DNA from 3 places in the Thioalkalivibrio sp. ALE28 genome. Region 2 is predicted to be linked to each of the others. Evidence: predicted binding sites of a transcription regulator. Region 2 holds the regulator's gene; each other region holds the start of a gene.
What was found. The regulator sigma-54, encoded in region 2, starts transcription at its own class of promoters, with help from an activator protein. The targets are predictions, from matches to a motif close to TGGCANGNTNCNTGCTT.
Positions count from the first base shown of each region.

Region 1: a site for sigma-54 is predicted at 2,144-2,160, ahead of D105_RS0107200 (CmpA/NrtA family ABC transporter substrate-binding protein). Genes of this name have one in related genera too.
Region 3: a site for sigma-54 is predicted at 3,731-3,747, ahead of flgA (flagellar basal body P-ring formation chaperone FlgA). Genes of this name have one in related genera too.

Region 1 is NZ_KB898098.1:19,227-26,356, forward strand. It holds gene ntrB (nitrate ABC transporter permease) at 1-610, opposite strand, end outside; gene D105_RS0107200 (CmpA/NrtA family ABC transporter substrate-binding protein) at 659-1,963, opposite strand; gene D105_RS0107205 (nitrate regulatory protein) at 2,444-3,757, opposite strand; gene D105_RS0107210 (DsrE family protein) at 3,885-4,241, opposite strand; gene D105_RS0107215 (hypothetical protein) at 4,332-4,574, opposite strand; gene D105_RS0107220 (TMEM165/GDT1 family protein) at 4,878-5,435, shown strand; gene D105_RS0107225 (TVP38/TMEM64 family protein) at 5,370-6,146, opposite strand; gene D105_RS0107230 (replication-associated recombination protein A) at 6,152-7,130, opposite strand, start outside.
Region 2 is NZ_KB898099.1:78,279-85,408, reverse strand. It holds gene D105_RS0108450 (HAD family hydrolase) at 1-530, shown strand, start outside; gene lptC (LPS export ABC transporter periplasmic protein LptC) at 569-1,114, shown strand; gene lptA (lipopolysaccharide transport periplasmic protein LptA) at 1,095-1,622, shown strand; gene lptB (LPS export ABC transporter ATP-binding protein) at 1,619-2,389, shown strand; gene D105_RS0108430 (RNA polymerase factor sigma-54) at 2,479-3,960, shown strand; gene hpf (ribosome hibernation-promoting factor, HPF/YfiA family) at 3,977-4,315, shown strand; gene D105_RS0108420 (PTS sugar transporter subunit IIA) at 4,319-4,786, shown strand; gene hprK (HPr(Ser) kinase/phosphatase) at 4,838-5,869, shown strand; gene rapZ (RNase adapter RapZ) at 5,877-6,749, shown strand; gene D105_RS0108405 (PTS sugar transporter subunit IIA) at 6,801-7,130, shown strand, end outside.
Region 3 is NZ_KB898096.1:167,493-174,622, reverse strand. It holds gene pheT (phenylalanine--tRNA ligase subunit beta) at 1-86, shown strand, start outside; gene D105_RS0105910 (integration host factor subunit alpha) at 91-390, shown strand; gene D105_RS0105905 (MerR family transcriptional regulator) at 374-730, shown strand; tRNA gene D105_RS0105900 (tRNA-Pro) at 1,066-1,142, shown strand; gene D105_RS0105895 (flagellar brake protein) at 1,215-1,931, opposite strand; gene D105_RS0105890 (flagella synthesis protein FlgN) at 2,015-2,500, opposite strand; gene flgM (flagellar biosynthesis anti-sigma factor FlgM) at 2,516-2,830, opposite strand; gene flgA (flagellar basal body P-ring formation chaperone FlgA) at 2,937-3,626, opposite strand; gene D105_RS0105875 (chemotaxis protein CheV) at 3,922-4,860, shown strand; gene D105_RS0105870 (protein-glutamate O-methyltransferase CheR) at 5,066-5,881, shown strand; gene flgB (flagellar basal body rod protein FlgB) at 6,100-6,507, shown strand; gene flgC (flagellar basal body rod protein FlgC) at 6,535-6,954, shown strand; gene D105_RS0105855 (flagellar hook assembly protein FlgD) at 6,966-7,130, shown strand, end outside.

The DNA.
Region 1 (7,130 bases), on a different contig from region 2:
TCCGGATGCCGACCGAGGTGTTGATGATGATCGGCCAGATCGCGGTGATGAAGATCACGAAGATGGCCGACGGGTTGCTGGCCTGGAAGGCAGCCAGGGAGATCGGCAGCCAGGCCAACGGCGGTACAGTGCGCAGCACCTGGAACAGCGGGTCCAGCCCGCGCATCGCCCAGGTGGACTGGCCGACCAGCACGCCGAGACCGATCCCGGCGACCACCGCCAGGGCGTAGCCGTAGGCCACACGTTCCAGGCTGGCGAGCAGCTGCCAGGCCATACCCACGTCGTTGCCGCCGTAGTCATAGAACGGATTGACGATCAGTTCCCAGGTGTCGGAGATCACCTGACTCGGGCCGGGCAGTACGGCTCCCTGGGAGGACGTCATCATTTCCCACAGAAACAAAAAAATCGCGGTCACGATCACCGGGGGCAGCACCACGGTGGCCGCGTGACGCATACGCCGGCCCCAGAGCCCGGGGTCGGGCGGCGGGGCACCGCCGGAACGGGCCGACGGCGGGGTCGAGCGGGCCACCGGGGCCGTGGAGGTCTCCGCGGCCGCCGGGCGTTCGCGCCCGGCGCCGAAGGTCATGTTGCGATCGAGAATGGCACTCATCATCGAATCCTCTTGAATCGTCTGTGCAGGTGTCGGCGGGCCACCGCGTCAGGACGCGATCGCCTTGATCTCCAGGCTGTCGAGGTAGGCCTGCGGGTCTTCCGGGTCGAAGACCTTGCCGTCGAAGAACGTTTCCTGGCCGCGCGAGGTGGATTCGGGGATGTCGGCCGAATCGATGCCGAGCGAGGCGGCCGCCTCGCGCCAGATGTCCTCGCGGTTGACCTCGTCTACCAGGGCCTGCATGTCGATATCCGGCGGCAGGTAACCCCAGCGGATGTCCTCGGTGAGGAACCACAGGTCGTGGCTTTTGAAGGGATAGGAGGCCTGGTCCTTCCAGTAGCGCATCTGGTCGGGGTGGTCCTCGACCACGCGGCCGGTGCCGTAGTCGAAGTTCCCCTGCATGCGATCGATGATGTCGGCGTACGGGGCGTGGATGTAGCGCCGGCGCGAACAGATCTCGGCGACCTCTTCCTTGTTCGCCGGATCCTCGCAGTACATCTGCGCCTCCATCACCGCCATGGTCAGGGCGCGGGCCGCATTCGGATTGGCTTCCACCCAGTCCGCGCGCATCCCCAGCGCCTTTTCCGGGTGGTTGTGCCAGAGCTCGCCGGTGGTGTTCGCGGTGTAGCCGATGCCCTGGTTGATCAGCTGCATGTTCCAGGGCTCGCAGACACAGAAGGTGTCCATGGAGCCGACGCGCATGTTGGCGACCATCTGCGCCGGCGGGACGACGATGGTGGCGATGTCGCGATCCGGGTCGATCCCGCCGGCGGCCATCCAGTAACGGATCCACAGGTCATGGGTCCCGCCCGGGAAGGTCATCGCCGCGCGGATGTCATCCCCGCCGGCGTCCTTCTCCGCCAGCGCGCCCCTGAACTCGGTGGTGTCGGTGCCGACCTTCAGGTCCGCGTACTCGTCACCCACCGAGATGCACTGCCCGGCCAGGTTCAGCCGCGCGAGGATCGTCATCGGCGTGCCGCGGCGGTGGATCAGGTAGGGCATCGGCGTCAGGATGTGCGAGCCGTCGATACCGCCGCGGCGCGAGCCCAGTTCCAGGTTGTCGCGCACCGTGCCCCAGGAGGACTGCTTCAGCACCTGCACGTCGGGCATGCCGTGAGCGGCAAAGAAGCCTTTCTCCAACGCGATGAACAGCGGCGCGGCATCGGTCAGCGCGATGAAGCCCAGCTTCGCCTCGGTGGTCTCCGGCTTGCCGTTGCCGGCCTTCGCATAGCCCCACGGCGCGGCCCCGGAAACGCCCAGCGCGGTCGCCCCGATCCCGGCGGCCATACCGCCCAGGAAACGCCGGCGCGACAGGCCGGAGGTCTTTTTCGTGTCATTCGTATGATCGGTCATTGCGGATTCACTCCCCTTGTCAGCAAACACATCCCAAAAACGAAAAAAGGCGTCGCATCAGCCCGGCCGCTTGTGCAGCCGGGTGATGGACGCCTTTGTCCAGTCCCGTGGGAGGACCCGGTCACCGGGTCTCCCTGTTGTCAGGCGACGAACCGCCATTGGCTCGTCTTGCCCATACTCCTGCAGGAGGTATGCCAATTAGCCGTTGCTAATCGACCCCGCCAGAAACAATCGCGCCATGGCGCGGGAAAATCGGATGGTTCGCCGTATGGAGTCGAACGCTTTCGGAAAACCCGGCGTCCGGGAGACGATCCGCAAGGCACCATACTGGGGCGCGCTTGCGGTGCAGATGAACCGCGCTGGTGCACAACCTGTAGGAGCCGCCCTGGCGGCGAAGCCCCTGCCAGTCGCGGACACTGGCAGGGGCTTCGCGGGCAAGCCCGCTCCCACAGGGGCGGAATCCCTTTCCCCGCGTATTAGCTACAGGCCGCCCTTGCCCAGCAGGTCGGACATCGCGACGGTCGCCTCGGCGACCTCGGCCAGGCGCCGGTTCTGGTTCATCGCCGTCTGGCGCAGGAGCTTGTAGGCCTGGTCCTCGCTGAGGCCGCGGTGCTGGATCAGCAGCGCCTTGGCACGCTCGATGGTCTTGCGCTCGGCCAGGGCCTGGCGTGCCGCATGCAGTTCATCCTCCACCGACTGCAGCCGGGCCGCCTGGCGCTGCACCAAGTCCATCACCGAGTGTCCGACGATCGGTACGTTGAGTGCGGCATCGCCCTCCTCCTGCGCGGGCTCCAGGCCCTCCGGCGCGCCGAAGAACACCGCATACGGGACGCTGTCGCGCAGTTCCGACTCGGCGAGTTGCGCGACCCGGTCACGCACCGCGCCGAGGTCCGCGCGATCCGCCGTGATGCGTGCCGAGCAGCACTCGTTCAGGTGCATCTCCAGCAGATCCTCGATCTCCTTCATCGCGTCGATGCGCGCGGTGGTACAGGCAAACCATTCCTCGGCCCGGGCGGGGTCGTGGTGCCCGGAGGCCTCGGTACAGGCCCGGCGGCGCAGACGCTCGATGTCGGCGGCGAAGGCCGCCGTCTGCAGCTCGCGCCAGGCGGCACAGGCCGCCGGTGCCGCGAACTCGGAGAAGATGCGGAACGCCCGTTCCTGGGCATCGATCCGATGGACCAGCGCCTGGCGCAGTTCGGGCTCGAAGTTCGCGGCGCCAAACCCGGCGGCCCCGATCGCGCGCTCCTGCCCTGCCAGTTCCTTGCCCTGCATGAAGTTCAGCAGGGCCACCAGGGCCCGCGAGACCTCGGGATCGGTCGCCGAATCCGCAGCCTCGAACACCAGGGCCATCAGGGCGCGAATCAGCTCGCTGAAGCCGCGGGTCGAGTCCATCGGGCTCAGGGTCAGCTCCAGGACCTCCTCGCGCAGGCTGCCCAGGCCGGACAGGCCATGCAGCGCCAGCGCCATGCGCCCCAGCAGCCGACTGCGGCCATGGGCGCAGGCGTCCGGGGCCAGCCAGCCATCCAGGTGCTCGCGGAACGCGGCCGCGGCGGCGTCCGATTCGGCCCGGTACTGCTCCAGTTCGCGGGTATAGCGCTGGCCGCCGGACCCGATCCAGAGGCTGGAGGCCCCGCGCTCGCGCTGCAGGGCATGCACCAGCGCGCGGATGCGCCCGACCAGCTGCACCGCCTCCAGCAGGCGCTCCAGGCTCACCACCTCGCACTTGCGCGAGGCGACCAGGAAATCGCCAATGGACTCTTCGAGGGAAGAATTCGGGGATGTGTTCTGGGTCATGCTCGTCGTCCGTGAATCACTCCCGGAACAAACAAGCATGCGATGTGCCAGTTCGACCGACTGACAGCGGGGGTACAAACAAAAACGGGCGGGGCATCACGCCCCGCCCGCGGAACGGCACGGCCGATCAGAAGCTCATGGAGCGGTCGAACTCGGCGACGGCCTGGACGTAGTGGCCCATGCCGGCCATCTCGGCGTTCGGCAGGAAGTTGTGCTCGCCGACGTCGCGACCCTTGGCGCAGGCCTCGCAGGCCCAGAACGGGACGCCTTCACTCACCAGCGAATCCACGATGTCCTTCATTGCCGGCATGTTGTGGCCAACGATCTTGTCGTACACGTTGCGGTTGGCGATGTTCACGGCCTCGCCCTGCAGCCAGACGGTCACATCGTGGCCCTGCTGCTTGGCCACATTGGCGGCGATCATGCCAAGCGTGGCGCGGGTCGGGTCGTCGGTACCGGCGGTGACGGCAACAATAAAGCGCATGGGAGTCTCCCGGGGTTGAAAAGGTGCGAAAACGGTAGCGGCCGGTGATCGCGGCGTCGATTTCCCACAAGCGGCGGGGAAACACTCGGGTCAGGGGGTGCCGCGGGCCGTGACGCTGTTGCGGTAGAGCTTGAAGGCCATCAACAGCCACGGTGTGGCGTGGAGGACCAGGTCAAGAATGTCCGGTAGCCGCGTCAGCTCACCGGCGAACAGCCAGCGCAGTTTCTCCGCAACATGCGGCTCGGGGGTCCAGGGGGCCAGGCCGACGGTCGCAACCAGCAGTGCGAACAGCCAAAGGGGGGCCCGATCGACCCAGTAAAGGAAGCGTTTCATCGCGCGCATGCTACCCAAGCCTCGTCAGCGGCGCAGCCCGGAGCCGCGATCGTCCTTGCCCGCGCGGACCGGGATGACTAGAATCCGGTCAGCTTCAGGGGAGTAGCGACCCGGGTGGCCTGGCCTCACCGGGGTCTGCATCAACAGATTCGATCCTCCGCCCGGAGGACCGTGGTGCAGACAGCCCCGCCGCCGATGCGGCACCGGGCCCCGCGAGACCTGTGGCATGGCGCCCCGATCCGTGGCCGGGTGGGTGGTGCGATGTCACGTGTCTTGCCCACCCACCCGGCCCGGAAGACCGTCATGGAAGCCCTGCTCGTCTCTACCGTCATCGTCGCCATCGCCGAGATGGGCGACAAGACCCAGCTCCTCGCCCTGCTCCTGTTCTGCCGCTACCAGCAGACCTGGCCCATCATCTGGGGCATCGTGGTGGCCACGCTGGCCAACCACTTCCTGGCCGCGCTGGCGGGCGTGTGGATCGGCGCCAGCATCCCGGAGGACTGGCTGCGCTGGGGTCTGGGGATCGGGTTCATCGTGATGGCCGCCTGGGTACTGGTCCCGGATGGCGAGGACGAGCTGCCGGCCGCGTCGAAACACGGCGTGTTCTGGACCACCACGGTGCTGTTCTTCCTGGTCGAGATGGGCGACAAGACCCAGGTCGCCACCGGCGCGCTGGCCGCGACCTTCGACAGCCTGATCCTGGTCGTGATCGGCTCGACCATCGGCATGGTGCTCGCGAATGCCCCGGTAGTGTGGCTGGGCCAGCGCTTCGCCTGCCACCTGCCCCTGCGGCTGTTACGCGCGCTCGCCGCCCTGCTGTTCCTCGCCCTGGGCATCGGGGTCCTGCTCGCCTGGGTCTGAGGAAGATACTGAGGTCAGCGGCGCCTCGGTGTGCAGTGTCTTCTGGCCCAGCCAGATGCGGCGCACCAGGCGCGGCAGCAACAGCAACAGCGCCAGCACCGCGAGCAGGGCCAGACCCAGCTGTACCCCGCTGTCGGCGCCACTGGCCATCTGCCGGGTGGCGTGCCCCAGCCAGGCATAGGCGAACAGGCTGGGGATCAGGGCGACCATGGTCGTCAGCGCGAAGACCGGCAGCGGCAGCCGAACCAGTCCCAAGGCGTAGTTCGTCGGCGCGAACGGAAACACCGGCACCAGACGGGTCAGGGCCACAACCCGCCAGCCCTCGGCCTCTACATCCGCCCGCAGCCGCGTGCTGCGCGGCCCCATGCGCGGGGCCAGCCAGGGCTGCAGCCAGGTACGCGCCAGCAGGAAGGCAATGACCGCCGCCAGGGTCGCTGCCAGCAGGCTGAGGGCGGCGCCGGTGAAGGGGCCGAACAGGGCCCCGCCCAGCAGGATCCAGAAGGTACTGGGCAGCGGGAACAGGGCCAGCAGCATGAAGGCGAGCACGAACACCAGATAGGCACCCGCACCCCAGCCCCGCAGCCAGGCCTCCACCTCGCCCAGCGGGAAGCCAAGGCTCGGCCACTCGGTGGTCAGCAGGATCCACGCCAGCGACACGCCGAACAGGATCGCCGCCACCGTCAGCCACCGCTTGTGATGCCGGATGCGCAACCCGGTCAGCCCTCCCCGCCGGGGTTTCCACCCGCGTCGCGCAGACGGTCCAGGCGCTCCGCCAGCGCGCGCTCGGTGCCGTCCCGGCGCGGGCTGTAGAAGCGCGCGTCTTCCAGACCCTCCGGCAGGTAGACCTGCCCACGGGCGAAGCCATCGGGCTCGTCGTGATCGTAGCGGTACCCGGCCCCGAAACCTTCCGCGCGCATCAGCTCGGTCGGCGCGTTGCGCAGATGCAGCGGCACGCCCGGGCTCCCGGTCTCGCGGATCGCCGCGCGCGCCTGGTTCAGCGCAACGTAGGCACTGTTGCTCTTGGGTGCGGCGGCCAGTTCGATCACCGCCTGCACCAGCGCCAAGTCACCTTCCGGCCGGCCCAGGCGTTCCAGGGTCTGCCAGGCCGCGAGCACCCGCGCGCCCAGCCCGACTGCGGCCAGGCCGATGTCCTCGTAGGCCATGCGCAGCAGCCGCCGGCCCAGGTAGTCCGGATCGCAGCCGGCATCCAGCATGCGGGTCAGCCAGTACACCGCCGCGTTGGGGTCGGAACCGCGCACCGACTTGTGCAGGGCAGAGATCTGGTCGTAGAAGGCATCGCCCTGGCGGTCGAAGGCCAGGGACTGCGCGCCCATGACCGCGCGCAGGGCGTCTCCGGTAATCGCCCCGTCGCGGGCCAGGTCGGAGGCGGTCTCCAGCCAGTTCAGGGCACGCCGGGCATCCCCGTCCGCGGCCCGCGCCAGGCGCTGGCGTTCCTCCGCATCCAGTGTCAGGCCGCGGCCGCCCAGGCCCCGCTCCGGATCCTCCAGGGCGCGCTCGATCAGGGACTCGACCGCTTCCGCCCCCACCGCCTCCATGCGGTAAACCCGCGCCCGCGACAGCAACGCGCTGTTCAGGGCGAACGACGGATTCTCCGTGGTCGCGCCCACGAAGGTCAGCGTGCCGTCCTCGATATGCGGCAGCAGCGCATCCTGCTGGCCCTTGTTGAAGCGATGG
Region 2 (7,130 bases):
ATGCCGCGACCCTGCGCACCCGCCAGCAGGCCGTACGCCTGCTTATCCTGGACGTGGACGGCGTGCTGACCGACGGCAGCCTGTTCCTGGGCGATGGCGGCGAGCAGTACAAGGCCTTCAACAGCCGCGACGGCCACGGGATCCGCCTGGCGCTGGACGGCGGCCTCGACATCGCCATCCTGACCGGGCGCACCTCCGGGGTGGTCGAACACCGCATGCGGGACCTGGGCGTGGAGCACCTGATCCAGGGCCGCCGCGACAAGGGCGAGGCCCTGCACGAGTTGCTGCAGCGCACCGGCCATGACCCGGCGGAAGCCGCCTTCATGGGCGACGACATCGTCGATCTGCCGGCCATGCAGCGGGTCGGGCTCGGGATCGCGGTCGGGGACGCCCACCCGCTGGTATGCCGCCACGCCCAGTGGGTCACCGAGGCCCACGGCGGGCGCGGCGCCGTGCGCGAGGCCTGCGAGGGGCTGCTGGCCGCGCAGGACCGGCTGGACGCCCTGCTCGAGACCTACCTGAACGGATGAGCCGGCGGAGACGCAACCGGTACGGTCTGGCGCCGCCGTTGGTCCTGTTCACGCTGGCGTGCGCAAGCCCCGCAACCGCCGAGGTCACCCCGCCCGAGGGCGAGGTGACCCTGCAGATCGACGGATTCACGCTGCACGCCACCAGCGACGACGGTGAGCGGACCCACCGGCTGCAGGGCACCCGACTGCGCGAATTCGGCCGCGACGGGCCGCAGTGGGTGGATGACCCGGAACTCGACCTGTTCGCCGATGGCGGTATCGAATGGCGCTGGACCGCCCCGGCGGCCCTGCACCGCCCGGCTGACGAAACCCTGGACCTGGTCGGCCCCACCCACGGCGTACAACCAGCCCTCGGCGAACGCGTGCAGACGGTCATCGACTCGCGGGATGTACGCATCGCCACAGACACCATGGTCGCCACCTCGGACGCCCTCTCCACCCTGAACCAGCCCGGGCTGTTCCAGCGCGGCACCGGCCTGCGCGTGGACTCGCGAGCGGATACCATAGAGCTGTTCCATGACGTGTACTCGCTCTACAGCGAGGCGAGCGAGGAGGACCCCGCGCATGACCCCGATCCCGAATAGCCGCCGCCTGCCGGGCCTGCTTGCGGCGGCCGGCCTCCTCTCCGCCCTGCTGGCGACGCCGGCCCTGGGCCAGCAGGGGTCGGGACCCTCGCTGCCGGTGGAGATCACCGCCGACCACGCGGAGATGGACGAACGCCAGGGCCTGGGCACCTACACCGGGGACGTGATCGTGATCCGCGGCGACATGACGCTGGAGGCCGACACGGTCTACGTGCGCACCCGGGATCGTCGCCCCTACGAGATGGAGGCCCACGGCGAGCCGGCCCGCCTGGAATCCCCCGACCCCGAGACCGGCGAGATGCGCATCGCCACCGCGCTGCGCATCGACTACCTGCTGAACGATGACCGCATGATCCTCACCGACCAGGCCCATGTGATCACCGCCAGCGAAGAGGCGCGCGGCAAGCGCATCACCTACGACCTGACCACCGACGTGATCGAGGCCGAACGCGGCGAGGACGACAGCGAACGCGTACGCATCACCATCCAGCCACGCGACGACGAATGAACGCACCCGCCACCAGCCCGGCGCCGGCACCCGCCGAGGCCCGTGATCGCCTGATCGGGCGCGAACTGACCAAGCGCTACGGCCAGCGCACCGTGCTCGACCAGATGGATGTCGACCTCGCACCCGGTGAAGTGGTCGGCCTGCTGGGTCCCAACGGCGCCGGCAAGACCACCTGCTTCTACAGCCTGGTCGGGCTGATCCGCCCTAACGCCGGGCGCATCACCCTGGGCGGGCACGACATCACCCGCGCGCCCATCCACGTGCGCGCCCGCGCCGGTCTCGGCTACCTGCCCCAGGAGGCCTCGATCTTTCGCCGCCTGAGCGTGTGGGACAACCTGCAGGCCGTGCTGGAACTGCGCCCCGGCCTGGACCGCCACGAACGCCGGCGTATCGGCGACGCCCTGATCGAGGAGTTTCAGCTCGAGACCGTGCGCCACAGCCCCGGGATCGCGCTGTCCGGCGGCGAACGTCGGCGCGCCGAGATTGCGCGGGCCCTGGCCGGTGACCCGCAATTCATCTGCCTGGACGAGCCCTTTGCCGGGGTGGACCCGATCTCGGTGGGCGATATCCAGGATGTAATTCGCCACCTTGCAGCGCGCGGCATCGGGGTTCTGATCTCCGATCACAACGTGCGCGAAACCCTCGGGATCTGCCACAGGGCCTATATTCTGAGCGAGGGGCGCCTGCTGGCCGCCGGGACACCCGACGAGCTACTGGCCGATCCCCAGGTGCGCCGGGTCTATCTCGGCGAGAATTTCCGCCTGTGATTCCGGCACGCGCACAACCCGCGCCGGTGCACAAACCACGAGGCAGCATTTAAGATCGCTCTTATGGTCACCCGCGACCCGCACAGCCAATGCTGAAACCCGGCCTGAATCTTCAGCTGGGTCAAACGCTCACCATGACCCCGCAACTGCAGCAGGCGATCCGCCTGTTGCAGTTGTCCACGCTCGAGCTGCAGGTGGAGATCCAGCAGGCGCTGGAGAGCAACCCCATGCTGGAACAGGTGGAAGACGAGGACGACATGGGCGGGGCCGAGCGCCTGGACGCGGAGGGCGAGGTGGTGGAAGGCGACCGCATGGAGGCCACTACCACCAGCGATGACGTGATTCCCGAGGAGCTCACCACCGACAGCCGCTGGGACGACATCTACGAACCGCCGCCCGCCCCCAAGGGCGTGGATGACCGCGACCCACTGGAGAACACCAGTGACGATGACGGCGAGGGCCTGCAGGACCACCTGCTGTGGCAGCTGCACCTGAGCCACCTGACCCCGCGCGACCAGCGCATCGGCGCGGCCCTGATCGACGCGATCAGCCCCGATGGCTATCTCGAAGGCGACCTCGAGACCCTGGCCGAGACCATCAGCCGCGGCGAGGACGAACCCGTCGGCGTGGACGAGGTCGAGGCGGTCCTGCACTGGATCCAGCAATGCGACCCGCTGGGCGTGGGCGCGCGCGACCTGCGCGAATGCCTGGAGATCCAGCTGCGCGAACTGGCCCCGGACGCCCCCGCCCGCGAGGCCGCCCGGGCGATCCTGGAACACGGCATGGACAGCCTGGGCAAGCGGGATTACAAAGCCCTGCAACGCCAGTCGGGTGTGCGCGACCCGGACGAACTGGCGCGCGCCCTGGACCTGATCCGCACCCTGAACCCGCGGCCGGGCGCGCAGATCAGTGCCGCCACCTCCGAATACGTGGTGCCCGATGTCTACGTGCGCCACACCCCGGAGGGCTGGCGCGTGGAGCTGAACCCGGAGATCGCGCCACGCATCCGTATCAACGACCTCTACGCCGGCATGGTGCGCCAGGTATCGGATGCCCGCGACAGCGCCTTCATGCGCGACCAGCTGCAGGAGGCGCGCTGGTTCCTGAAGAGCCTGCACAGCCGCAACGACACCCTGCTGCGCGTCGCTGAGGCGATCGTCCATCGCCAGCAGGGCTTCCTGGAACACGGCGAGGTCGCGATGCAGCCATTGATCCTGCGCGATATCGCCGAGATCCTGGAGATGCACGAATCGACCATCTCCCGGGTCACAACCCAGAAATACATGCACACCCCGCGCGGGGTCTTCGAGTTCAAGTATTTCTTTTCCAGCCACGTCGGCACCAACGACGGTGGCGAGTGTTCCGCCACCGCCATCCGTGCCATGATTCGCGAATTGATCGACGACGAACCCGCGAACAAGCCGCTCAGCGATGCCCGGCTCGCCCAGATCCTGGCGGACCGGGGCATCAATGTGGCGCGTCGCACCGTAGCCAAGTACCGCGAGGCGATGCAGATCCCTTCATCCAGCGAACGCCGGCAGATGGCCTCCATGCCCACCGGCCACAAGTAACCAAGGAGTCCCGACCATGCAGATCAACCTGACCGGCCACCATGTGGACCTCACCGACGCCCTGCGCGACTACGTCAACGAGAAGTTCGCGAAGCTGGAGCGCCACTTCGACAAGGTCATCGACGTGCACGTCGTGCTGACCCACGAGAAGACCCAGAACCAGTTCAACAAGGCCGAGGCGAATCTCCAGGTCAGCGGCAATCACATCCACGCCGAGGCCTCCCACGAGGACATGTACGCCGCCATCGACGCGCTGATCGACAAGGTCGACCGCCAGCTGATCAAGCACAAGGAAAAGGTCAAGGATCATCACCGGGCCGAGGGCGCCCAGCGCAACCGCGAGCAGGCCTCCTGACCCATGTCCATTGCCGAGCTGATCACCGCCGAGCGCATCCGCCTGGAGCCGGAATGCTCCAGTCAGAAGCGGGCCCTGGAGGCCCTGTCGGAACTCCTCGCCGGCGGCGGTGATGCCGGCGGACCGGGCAGCACCGCGATCTTCGAGGCCCTGTCCGCGCGCGAAAAGCTGGGCTCCACCGGCCTGGGCCATGGGGTTGCGATCCCCCATGGCCGCCTGGCCGATCTCGAGGCTCCGCGCGTGGCCGTCCTGCGCCTGGAGAGCGGCGTCGACTTTGACGCCATGGACCACGAGCCGGTCGACATCCTGATCGCCCTGCTGGTCCCGGAGGCCGCCACCAGCGATCACCTCGACCTGCTGGCCCAGCTGGCGCGCGGGCTTTCGCAACCGGACACCATTGCCGCCCTGCGCCGGGCCGGCGATGCCGCCAGCCTGGAACAGGAACTCGTCCGCCGCTTCCGCGAGGGCTGATCCCGTGCGCCCCGCACCCTGCCACGCCACCGATCCCCGCCGGCCCTGCTCATGAACGAGGCACTGGGCGAAGGCGGGATTGCCCGCGACATCAACGTGGAGAGCCTGATCCAGGCTATGGGCAACCGCCTGGATCTGCGCTTCGTGCATGGCGAGCACGCCGCCCCCGACCGCAAGCTGGTCGGCGAGGACGGGGATGACCTGCCTCTGGCCGGCCACCTCAACCTGATCCGACCCAACCGCATCCAAGTCATCGGGGACTTCGAGGCCCGCTACATCGCCGGCCTCAGCGACGACCAGCGCAACGACCTGATCCTGGAGATGGCCCGCACCGGCACCACCGCGGTGATCTTCGCCGAGGACACCTGCCCGTTCTCGGAGATGCCCCATGCCCCGCAGGAGGCGCTGCCGCTGATCCTGTGCTCCAGCACCAGCAGCCACGAGATCATCGCGCTGCTGCGCTACTTCCTGCAGCAGCGTCTGGCGCACTTCGAAGTGCGCCATGGCGTGTTCATGGAGATCCTCGGCATCGGCGTCCTGATCAGCGGGGCCTCCAGCGTCGGCAAGAGCGAGGTGGCGCTGGAGCTGATCTCGCGCGGGCACCGCCTGATCGCCGACGATGCCCCCGAGTTCGCGCGCATTGCCCCCGACATCGTGCGCGGTCACTGCCCGGCCCTGCTCCAGGACCTGCTCGAGGTGCGCGGCCTGGGGGTGCTGAACATCCGCGCGATGTACGGCGACTCCGCAATCAAGGGCGGCAAGTACCTGCGACTGATTATCGACCTGCGCGATCACGGTGAACCCTCGCCGGTGCCCGACGACCGGCTGAACGGGCGCCGCGGCGAGATCGACATCCTTGGCCTGCGGATCCCGCTGATCAGCCTCCCGGTGGCGCCGGGTCGCAACATCGCGGTGATGATCGAGGCCGCCGTGCGCAACCACATGCTGCACATGCAGGGCTACATCGCCGGGGATGACCTGCGCGCCCGCCAGCGGCGGCAGATGAGCGGCGAGGCCGAGGAGCCGCCCTACCACCGGGCCGTGCCCGCCACGACCGTCCCTAACCCGGACCCGGAGGGCTGAGGCCGTCATGCGCCTGCTGATCGTCAGCGGTCTGTCCGGATCCGGCAAGACCGTCGCCCTGCACACCCTGGAGGACGCGGGCTATTTCTGTGTGGACAACCTCCCGCTGCCGCTGCTGCCGGATCTGATCCGCCAGGTGCGCCAGGGCCACTACGACACCGAGGGCGATCGCCATCTGGCGGTGGGCGTCGACGTGCGCAGCGGGCTGGAGGCCCTGAAAGGGTTTTCCAGCCTGCTGGCCGGGCTACGGGCGGAGGGCCTGCAGGTGGAGGTCCTGTTCCTGCAGGCCTCCAGCGACGTGCTGCTGCGGCGCTACCACCTGACCCGGCGGCGTCACCCACTGGCGCGCGATGGCGTACCCCTGGTGGAGGCCATCGACCGCGAACGCGAGTGGCTGGGCCACGTCGCGGCGGAGGCCGACCTGACGGTGGACACCTCGCGGCTGTCAATGCACGACCTGGCCCGTACGCTGCGCGACCGTATGGGTGAGCGCGGAGAGCACGAGCTGTCCCTGCTGTTCCAGTCCTTCGGTTTCAAGCACGGCGCGCCGATGGACTCGGACTTCGTGTTCGACGTGCGCTGCCTGCCCAACCCCTACTACGAACGCGAGCTGGCCGGCCTGACCGGCCGCGACCCGGCCGTATGCGAGTTCCTTGAGGGGCACGGGGAGGTCGCGGCCATGTTCGACAGCATCCAGGGCTTTCTCTCGCAGTGGCTCCCGCGCCTGCTGGAGGACCACCGCAGTTACGTGACGGTCTCGATCGGCTGCACCGGCGGCCGACACCGCTCGGTATACCTGGTCGAACGCCTTGCGGGGGCGTGGCGGGACCGGGAACATGTTACTGTTAGCACCCGTCACCGCGAGCTGGGCAAGCAGTAATCACGAAGCGCGGGGGCAGGCCCCTACGGAACCCGCAATTGGAGCAGATCCATGGGCGTTGGTCTCATTCTGATCACGCATCAAAACCTGGGCGACACCCTCTTGCAGACCGCGCAAAGCATGCTTGGCGGCCTGCCCGATGACTGCGAGTCCATGGCGATGTCCCAGAACGACGACCCCGACGAGGTCCTGGCCCGCGCCCGCGAGCGCCTGACGACCCTGGACAGCGGCGCCGGGGTACTGATCCTGACCGACATGTTCGGTTCCACCCCCTCCAACGTCGCCAGCCGAGTGGCTCGCGGGGCAAATGCGCGCGTGATCGCCGGGATCAACCTGCCGATGCTGATCCGCGTGCTCAACTACCAGCACCTCCCCCTGACC
Region 3 (7,130 bases), on a different contig from region 2:
CCCTAGGCGAACAGGATGTGGCTGGCGTCACCGACGCGGTGATGCAGCATCTCCAGGCCCGGTTCAACGCAACCCTGAGACAATAAGGCGATGGCAGCTGTTACCAAGGCGGATCTTGCCGCCGTGCTAAACGAGGAACTGGGTCTCAACAAGCGGGAGGCCAAGGAATTCGTCGAGATGTTCTTCGAGGAAATGCGCCAGTCGCTGGAAGCAGGCGAGGGCGTAAAACTCTCGGGCTTCGGCAACTTCATCCTGCGCGACAAGAACCAGCGTCCGGGACGCAATCCGAAGACGGGCGAGGAGATCCCGGTATCCGCGCGACGTGTGGTTACCTTCCGCCCGGGGCAAAAACTGCGCGAGCGGGTAGAGAGCTATGCTGGAGGCGAGTAACCACCAGGAACTGCCCGCGATTCCGGGCAAGCGCTACTTCACGATCGGCGAGGTGGCGGAGCTGTGCCAGGTCAAGCCGCACGTGCTGCGCTACTGGGAGCAGGAATTCCCGATGCTGGCGCCGGTGAAGCGCCGCGGGAACCGCCGCTACTATCAGCGCCAGGACGTGATCCTGATCCGCCAGATCCGGGCTCTGCTGTACGAGGAGGGCTACACGATCAATGGGGCCCGCCAGAAGCTCTCCGGTGATGAGGCGAAGGGCGATCGCCAGCAGGCCCAGCAGATCATCCAGGACACCATCTCCGAGCTCGAGTCCGTACTGCGCACGCTCCGCGCCTGACCTTCCCGGCACCCGTGTTCAGAAAGGCCTTTTGAACCACAGAGGGCACAGAGTTCACGGAGAAGATCGTTAGGGCCTGACCGCGGATAACTACCCTGGGTGTCGGTATGTGGTCTGGCCGAACGCCTTAACGGGTGGCGGGTTGCGCCCTATCGGGCCCACTCCGTCCTCCGAATCCGGCATCCATCGATGCCTTCCGTTCCCTCGCGTTTCTCTGTGTCCTCCGTGCACTCTGTGGTGAACTAAACAGCCGTGTGCCGTGGTGGGCGCTCGGTTCGCTTTGACGGTGTTGGGTGCTTTCGTGACGGCGGGGAATCGGATATAGTTCGCGGCTTCGGGGCGTGGCGCAGTCTGGTAGCGCATCTGCATGGGGTGCAGAGGGTCGCAGGTTCAAATCCTGCCGTCCCGACCAAACGGGAAGCATCAAAAAGGCCGCTTGTAGCGGCCTTTTTTGTGTCTGACGTCCGAGTTTGTCCGGGCGGGTCTATTCCATCGAGCGGCGACGCGCCTCGCGCTGGTAATGCAGCAAGGCGAGGTTGGTCTGGCGCTCCAGCCACTGGGTCATCCCGACAATCTCGAAGCCGGCGTATTCGTAGCCCTCCCGCGTACTGCGCCGCCGGTTGGCCAGGCGCAGGTCGCCCGAGAGCCGCTCACTGACGTCGGGGAGCAGCAGATTGGTGAACGCGAGGGTGGTGCCGGTCTCCAGCGTGTCGAGCGTGGCCGTGGCCAGCTCGATGCACATGCCCTGGCCCGAGAGATCGACGAGCTCGCCGATGACCGGGTCCTTCCAGCCGGGCGCGCGCAGTTCGATCTGCGGGCGCTGGGCCATGGGGATGTGAACGCGGAAGGTTTCGCGGCGCTGGAGATGCTCCAGTGTTTCGGGGTAGGGGCAGGCGTACAGGGCGCCGCCTTCTTCATGTTCGATACGGGCCACGGTGGTGGAGAAGCGTACGGCCACGCCGCGCAGCGCGGCGAATACCCGCAGGGGCATACCGGAGGTGACATGCTGGTGCGCGCGCGGCGGATTCAGTTCGTCGAGAAAGAGTTCCTTCGCGGCGGGGTCCAGCCGGACCAGGGCCGAAGTGTACAGCGGGCCGTCGGCGTCGAGCCGGACGCTGACCAGGGTGAGCTTGTGGTCCAGGTCCTTGAGAATGCCGGCGATCCGGTCCGGCTTGTCGACCGTGTAGTCGGTTTCGTCCATGCGTCCGTGACGTTAGCTGGGTGTGAGGACGCAAGGTACTGGTCGAGCATCCGAAATGCCAGCATCGGTGCGAATAAGCTGCATCAGGCTTGTGTGATACGGCGTCCGCCACGGGTGTTGGGGCGGGTGCGCCCGTAGGGGTCGTAGGTCGCCGCCGGGCCGGCCTCTTCGCCGCGCAGGATCTGCATGGAGAGCTCCACGCGCTGGCGATCGCGATCGATCAGGCGTGCGTTGCCCTGGTTGAGGGTGTTGCAGCGCTCGATGGACTGGCGCAGGGCCTGCCAGTGATCGTTGAGGACGGCACCGTCGTCCATGCGCGAGAGCAGGCGGGCCATGCCCTCGGGTGTGAATGACTCGCTCGCGGCCTCGGCGATAGCGCGCTGCTGGCGGGTCTCGGTCTCGAGTTCCTGCAGCAGCCCCTGCTTGGTTGCCACGACCTCCTGCAGGGTCTCCGGGGTGCGCGCCTCGACCGCGCGGGTCTCCTGGATCAGGGCCTCTTCCAGTTGGTGGGCCAGCCGGATCGAGGTTTCCAGGGAGCGCAGCAGGCGATGGCGCGTGTCGGTGTTCATCGGTGAGGTCCGTGATTAGCGCAGCAGGCGCTCGAGGTCGATCATGCGGTCGGCCAGCTGTTCGTTGTCCACCGGGTAGTTGCCGCTGGCGATCGCCTCGCGCAGCTCGGCCACACGCGCCGCGTCGAACGGGGCGTTCTCGCCGGCGCTGGCGGCCGAACTCATCGCCTGGGCGGCGCCGGTCAGGGTAAGCGAATCGTTACCGGTGGTCGCGGCGCTATCCGACCCTTGCGCCCGGTTGGGCGCGCCGCTGGAGTCCTCGCGGCCCTTGACCGTGGAGCTCTGGCCGTCGGGGCGCAGACTGTTCGTATTGAGGCCCTTGATATCCATTGTGCCGTCCTGTCGTTGTAACTGTGCTGCAAGTGTTTACGGCCGCGTGTGCTGAAACTGTAGCCCTGTGGCGGTGGTTTTTGTAACACCGATCACAGAGTCGGCATCAAAGTGTCACCCGGACGTGCCCGGAGGGCTGGATTTCGCCCTCGACCACGCGCCCGGACGAGGTGTTCTTGACCCGGATGCGGTCCCCGAGGCTGCCGTTTTCCAGGGCCTCGCCCTGCATGCGGATGGCGATCGAGCCGTTTTCGGCAAGGATCGTGACCCGCTGGCCGCGGCTGACGATCTCGCGCTGGGTGACGTGCTGTGTGCCGATGATCTGGCCCGGACGAATGCTGCGCCGGGTCTGCTGACCGATGAGGGCCGACTTGTCTTCATGATAACTGCCCGCGTGGCGTGACGTCTCGATGCGCTGGAAGCGCAGATCGCCGCTGGTCAGCGTGTGCTGGCGAGGGAGGTTGCGACTGGCCACCAGCACCTGAGCGTAACGTTCCACCGTGGCCGGGACATACAGCTGCCAGGTGACCGGGCCCGCACACTGAAGGTGGATCGCGGTATTGCCGTCGCGGCGGCCGCCGGGCGGGAAACGGGCGTTGAGTCCGTCATGGCAGTAGGCCAGCCGGAGCCGGTTGTCGAGCTGGCCGATCTCGATATTGATGTCGTCGCTATGTTCGGCGTCCAGCTCCTGCAACAGAAACTGTTCCGCGGCCGCGCGGATCTCCGCAACGGGGTGGATCTCGGCGTGGGCCGGCACGGAGAGCGCGAACCACGCCACGAGAGCCATGAGCCCCATGGGGATGCAGCGTGATGTACAGGTTGTATGTGGATGCATATGCCGGTCCTCGCCGCCCGAGGGAATACCCCGGGTCTGCCGCGTCCGTTCGCGGACCCGAAGCTATGCAGGTTTGATGCCAGTTGTCCGGGCGGTGCCCGACTCAAGGCCCGGCGTTCAATGCCGTTATCCCTGGGAAGCGGCGCCAGAAGGCGCATACAGGCGATTGCAAATGACAGCCCGGGGGTGCGCGGTGCACACTGAGCTCCCGGGAGCGGCTCGCGGCAGATGGGCGCGGGACAAGGAGAGCAGCACCATGAGTCAATTCATTGACGATGTGAACCAGCGAACGCAGCTGGTGGGTCAGAACCGGATGGAACTGCTGCTGTTCCAACTGGGTGGATCACAGACCTTCGGAATCAACGTGTTCAAGGTGCGCGAGGTGATCCCGTCGCCGCCGCTGCGCCAGATCCCGGGGTCGATGAGTGTGGTGCGCGGTGTGGCTACGCTGCGGGGCGGCACGGTGCCGATTATCGATCTGGCGCGCGCCATGGGCCTGCGCAGCGCGGCCGGTGCCAGCGACAGCGGCGACCAGAAGGTGGTGGTCACCGAGTTCAACCGTTCGGTTCAGGGGTTCTGGGTGTCGGCCGTGGACCGGATCGTGAATGTGAACTGGCAGGACGTGAAGTCCCCTCCGCGTGGTACGGGGCGCGAGTCCTTCCTGGTCGCGGTCACCGAGATCGACAACAAGCTGGTCGAGATCATCGACGTGGAACGGGTGCTTTCGATCGTCAATCCTCTGCCGACCGAGGTCTCCGAGTCCATCCGAGCGGACGCCACGCCAGCGGGGGGGAGCAAGGTCGTGATCGTTGACGACTCGGTCGTGGCGCGCAAGCAGATCGAGGGGGCGATTCGCGGTCTCGGGTTCGAATACGAGGTTTTCAAGGATGGTCAGGAGGCGCTCGACTTCCTGGAGCAGAAGGCCGGGGAGGGCCCGGTTCGCGACCAGATCGAGCTGGTGATCTCGGACATCGAGATGCCACGCATGGACGGCTATACGCTGACGGCGCGGATCCGGGACAATCCCGCCCTGAAAGATCTGAAGGTGCTGCTGCATTCCTCGTTGAGCGGCGAGTTCAATACCGACATGGTCAAGCGCGCCGGGGCCGATGCGTTTCTCTCGAAATTCAACCCCGACGAACTGGCCAACGCGGTGCTCGACCAGACCGGGCGCGAGGATCAACAGGTCGAATGACCGCCGGGGGGAACGGGGTTGCCGCCCGGCAAGGCCGGGGCGGCGTCACATGGCCGACAAGGGCCCAGTGTCGTGTCCCGCCTGCGACACCGTATACTGAAACCCGCTACCGGGGATTCCCCCTGCGTTTCGTGGCGCGGGCGCCGCTGTCAAGGACTCGTCATCAGGATGCTAATCACCATGGACTGTGCTCGGGGATGAACCGGTGATCGATTCCCGCGATTACGAGGAGTTTTCCCGCTTCCTGCAGGACTGCTGCGGCCTGGTGCTGGGTGACAGCCGTCAGTATCTGGTGTCGAGCCGACTGTCCCGGCTGCTCGACGAGTTCGACTTCAAGAGCGTGCCGGAGCTCCTGCACGCGATGCGGCAAGCCCCGAATCCGCGGCTGCGCACCCGTGTGATCGACGCGATGACGACCAACGAAACCTCGTGGTTTCGCGATGGCTTTCCGTTCGAGATCCTCCGGCATGTGTTGTTGCCGGAGCTGGCTGCGAAGGGAAGCAGCATCAAGGTCTGGTCTTCCGGCTGTTCCAGTGGCCAGGAGGCCTACAGCATCTCCATGGTCGTCTCCGAGTGGGAGGAATCCCGCCCCCCGCGCAAGGTGCCGGTATCCATCCTGGGGACGGACCTGTCGGAGAAGATCCTGGATGACGCCCGGCGGGCGGTCTACGACGGCCTGAGTATTGTGCGCGGGTTGAGCGAGAGCCGCCGCGCGCGCTTCTTCGAGACCGTGACGGACGGCCACAAGGTCGTTCCCGAGGTGCAGCGGCGCTGTCGTTTTCAGAAGCTCAACCTGATCGACAGCTACGCGGCACTGGGCAAGTTCGACCTGGTGTTCTGCCGCAACGTGCTGATCTATTTCTCCGGCGAGACCAAGCGACAGGTTCTTGACGGTATTGCCCGGCAGATGAATCCGGGCGGCTATCTGTTTCTTGGCGCTTCGGAGACGGCCGGCCCGTACACCAAGGCCTTCGAGACGGTTCGCACCGACTACGGCTCGGTCCTCCGGCTCAAATCCTGACGCCCCTCCGTCGCAGGGCCGCCAGGTCCGAAACGCCCGCGCAATGCGGCCGCGACTCGAATTGCCCCCTTCCCACGTTTCCCGCTAAGGGCGTCCCCAGCCGAGACGGATTCCCGTCGCTGGCATAGCGATTGCATCGGTCTCCTCGCAAAGGGCCGCAATGGCTGCGTCCCGGTTCTGGTAGCGAGGGTCCGCCACGGGCGGACAGGACGGAAACGATGAGTCTCTCTCTCGACAAGGCGATGGGCATCCTGCCGCAGGCGGTCAACGTGCGCGCCCAGCGCATGGAGCTGCTGGCCTCCAACATCGCCAATGCGGACACCCCGAACTACAAGGCGCGCGATATCGACTTTCGCGCGGTGCTCGAGTCCGCGGCGGGGAGCGGCAATCACTTGCCCATGGCGCGTAGCCAGGCGGCGCATATCGACCCCAATGCCGGGGCGATGAACGGGCAGGCCGAGGCGCTTTATCGCGTCCCGTCGCAGGCGTCCCTGGATGGCAACACGGTGGATCCGCAGATGGAACGTGCCGCCTTTGCCGAGAACGCGATCCAGTACCAGAGCAGTCTGGAATTCCTTAATCGCCGGGTCTCCGGCATCCGCGAAGCCCTGAGGGGCGACCGTTAACGCGGGCCTGATCGGGAGATCGATGTCGTGAGCAACATGTTCAGTCTGTTCAATACCTCGGCTTCGGCGCTGTCGGCGCAGTCGGTGCGCCTGAATACCGTCGCCTCGAATCTGGCCAACGCGAACACCGCCGCCACCAACCCGGACGAAGCGTATCGCGCCAAGCAGGTGCTGTTCCAGAGCGTGATGGATCAGGCCAACCCGAATGGTGCGGCGACGTCCGTGCGGGTGGCCGGCGTGACCGAGTCGCAGGCCCCGCCACAGGCCCACTACGAGCCGCACCATCCGCAGGCGAACGAGGAGGGCTACATCTTCCGCCCGGCGATCAGCGTGGTCGAGGAGATGGCCAACATGATGTCCGCCTCGCGCAACTACGAAGCGAACGTCGAGGTGATGGAGACCTCGCGTCAGCTGCTCCAGCGCACATTGCAGATCGGCCAAGGCTAGAGGAGCCCGCCATGACACAGATTTCCCCCGAATTGCTGGATCGCCTCGGCCTGTCGCGCCCGGAGAAGAAGCCGGAAGGCGAGATGGACCGCCTCGGGCAGTCCGACTTCCTCAAGCTGATGACCACCCAGCTGGAGAACCAGGACCCGATGGAGCCGATGGATAACGGTGATTTC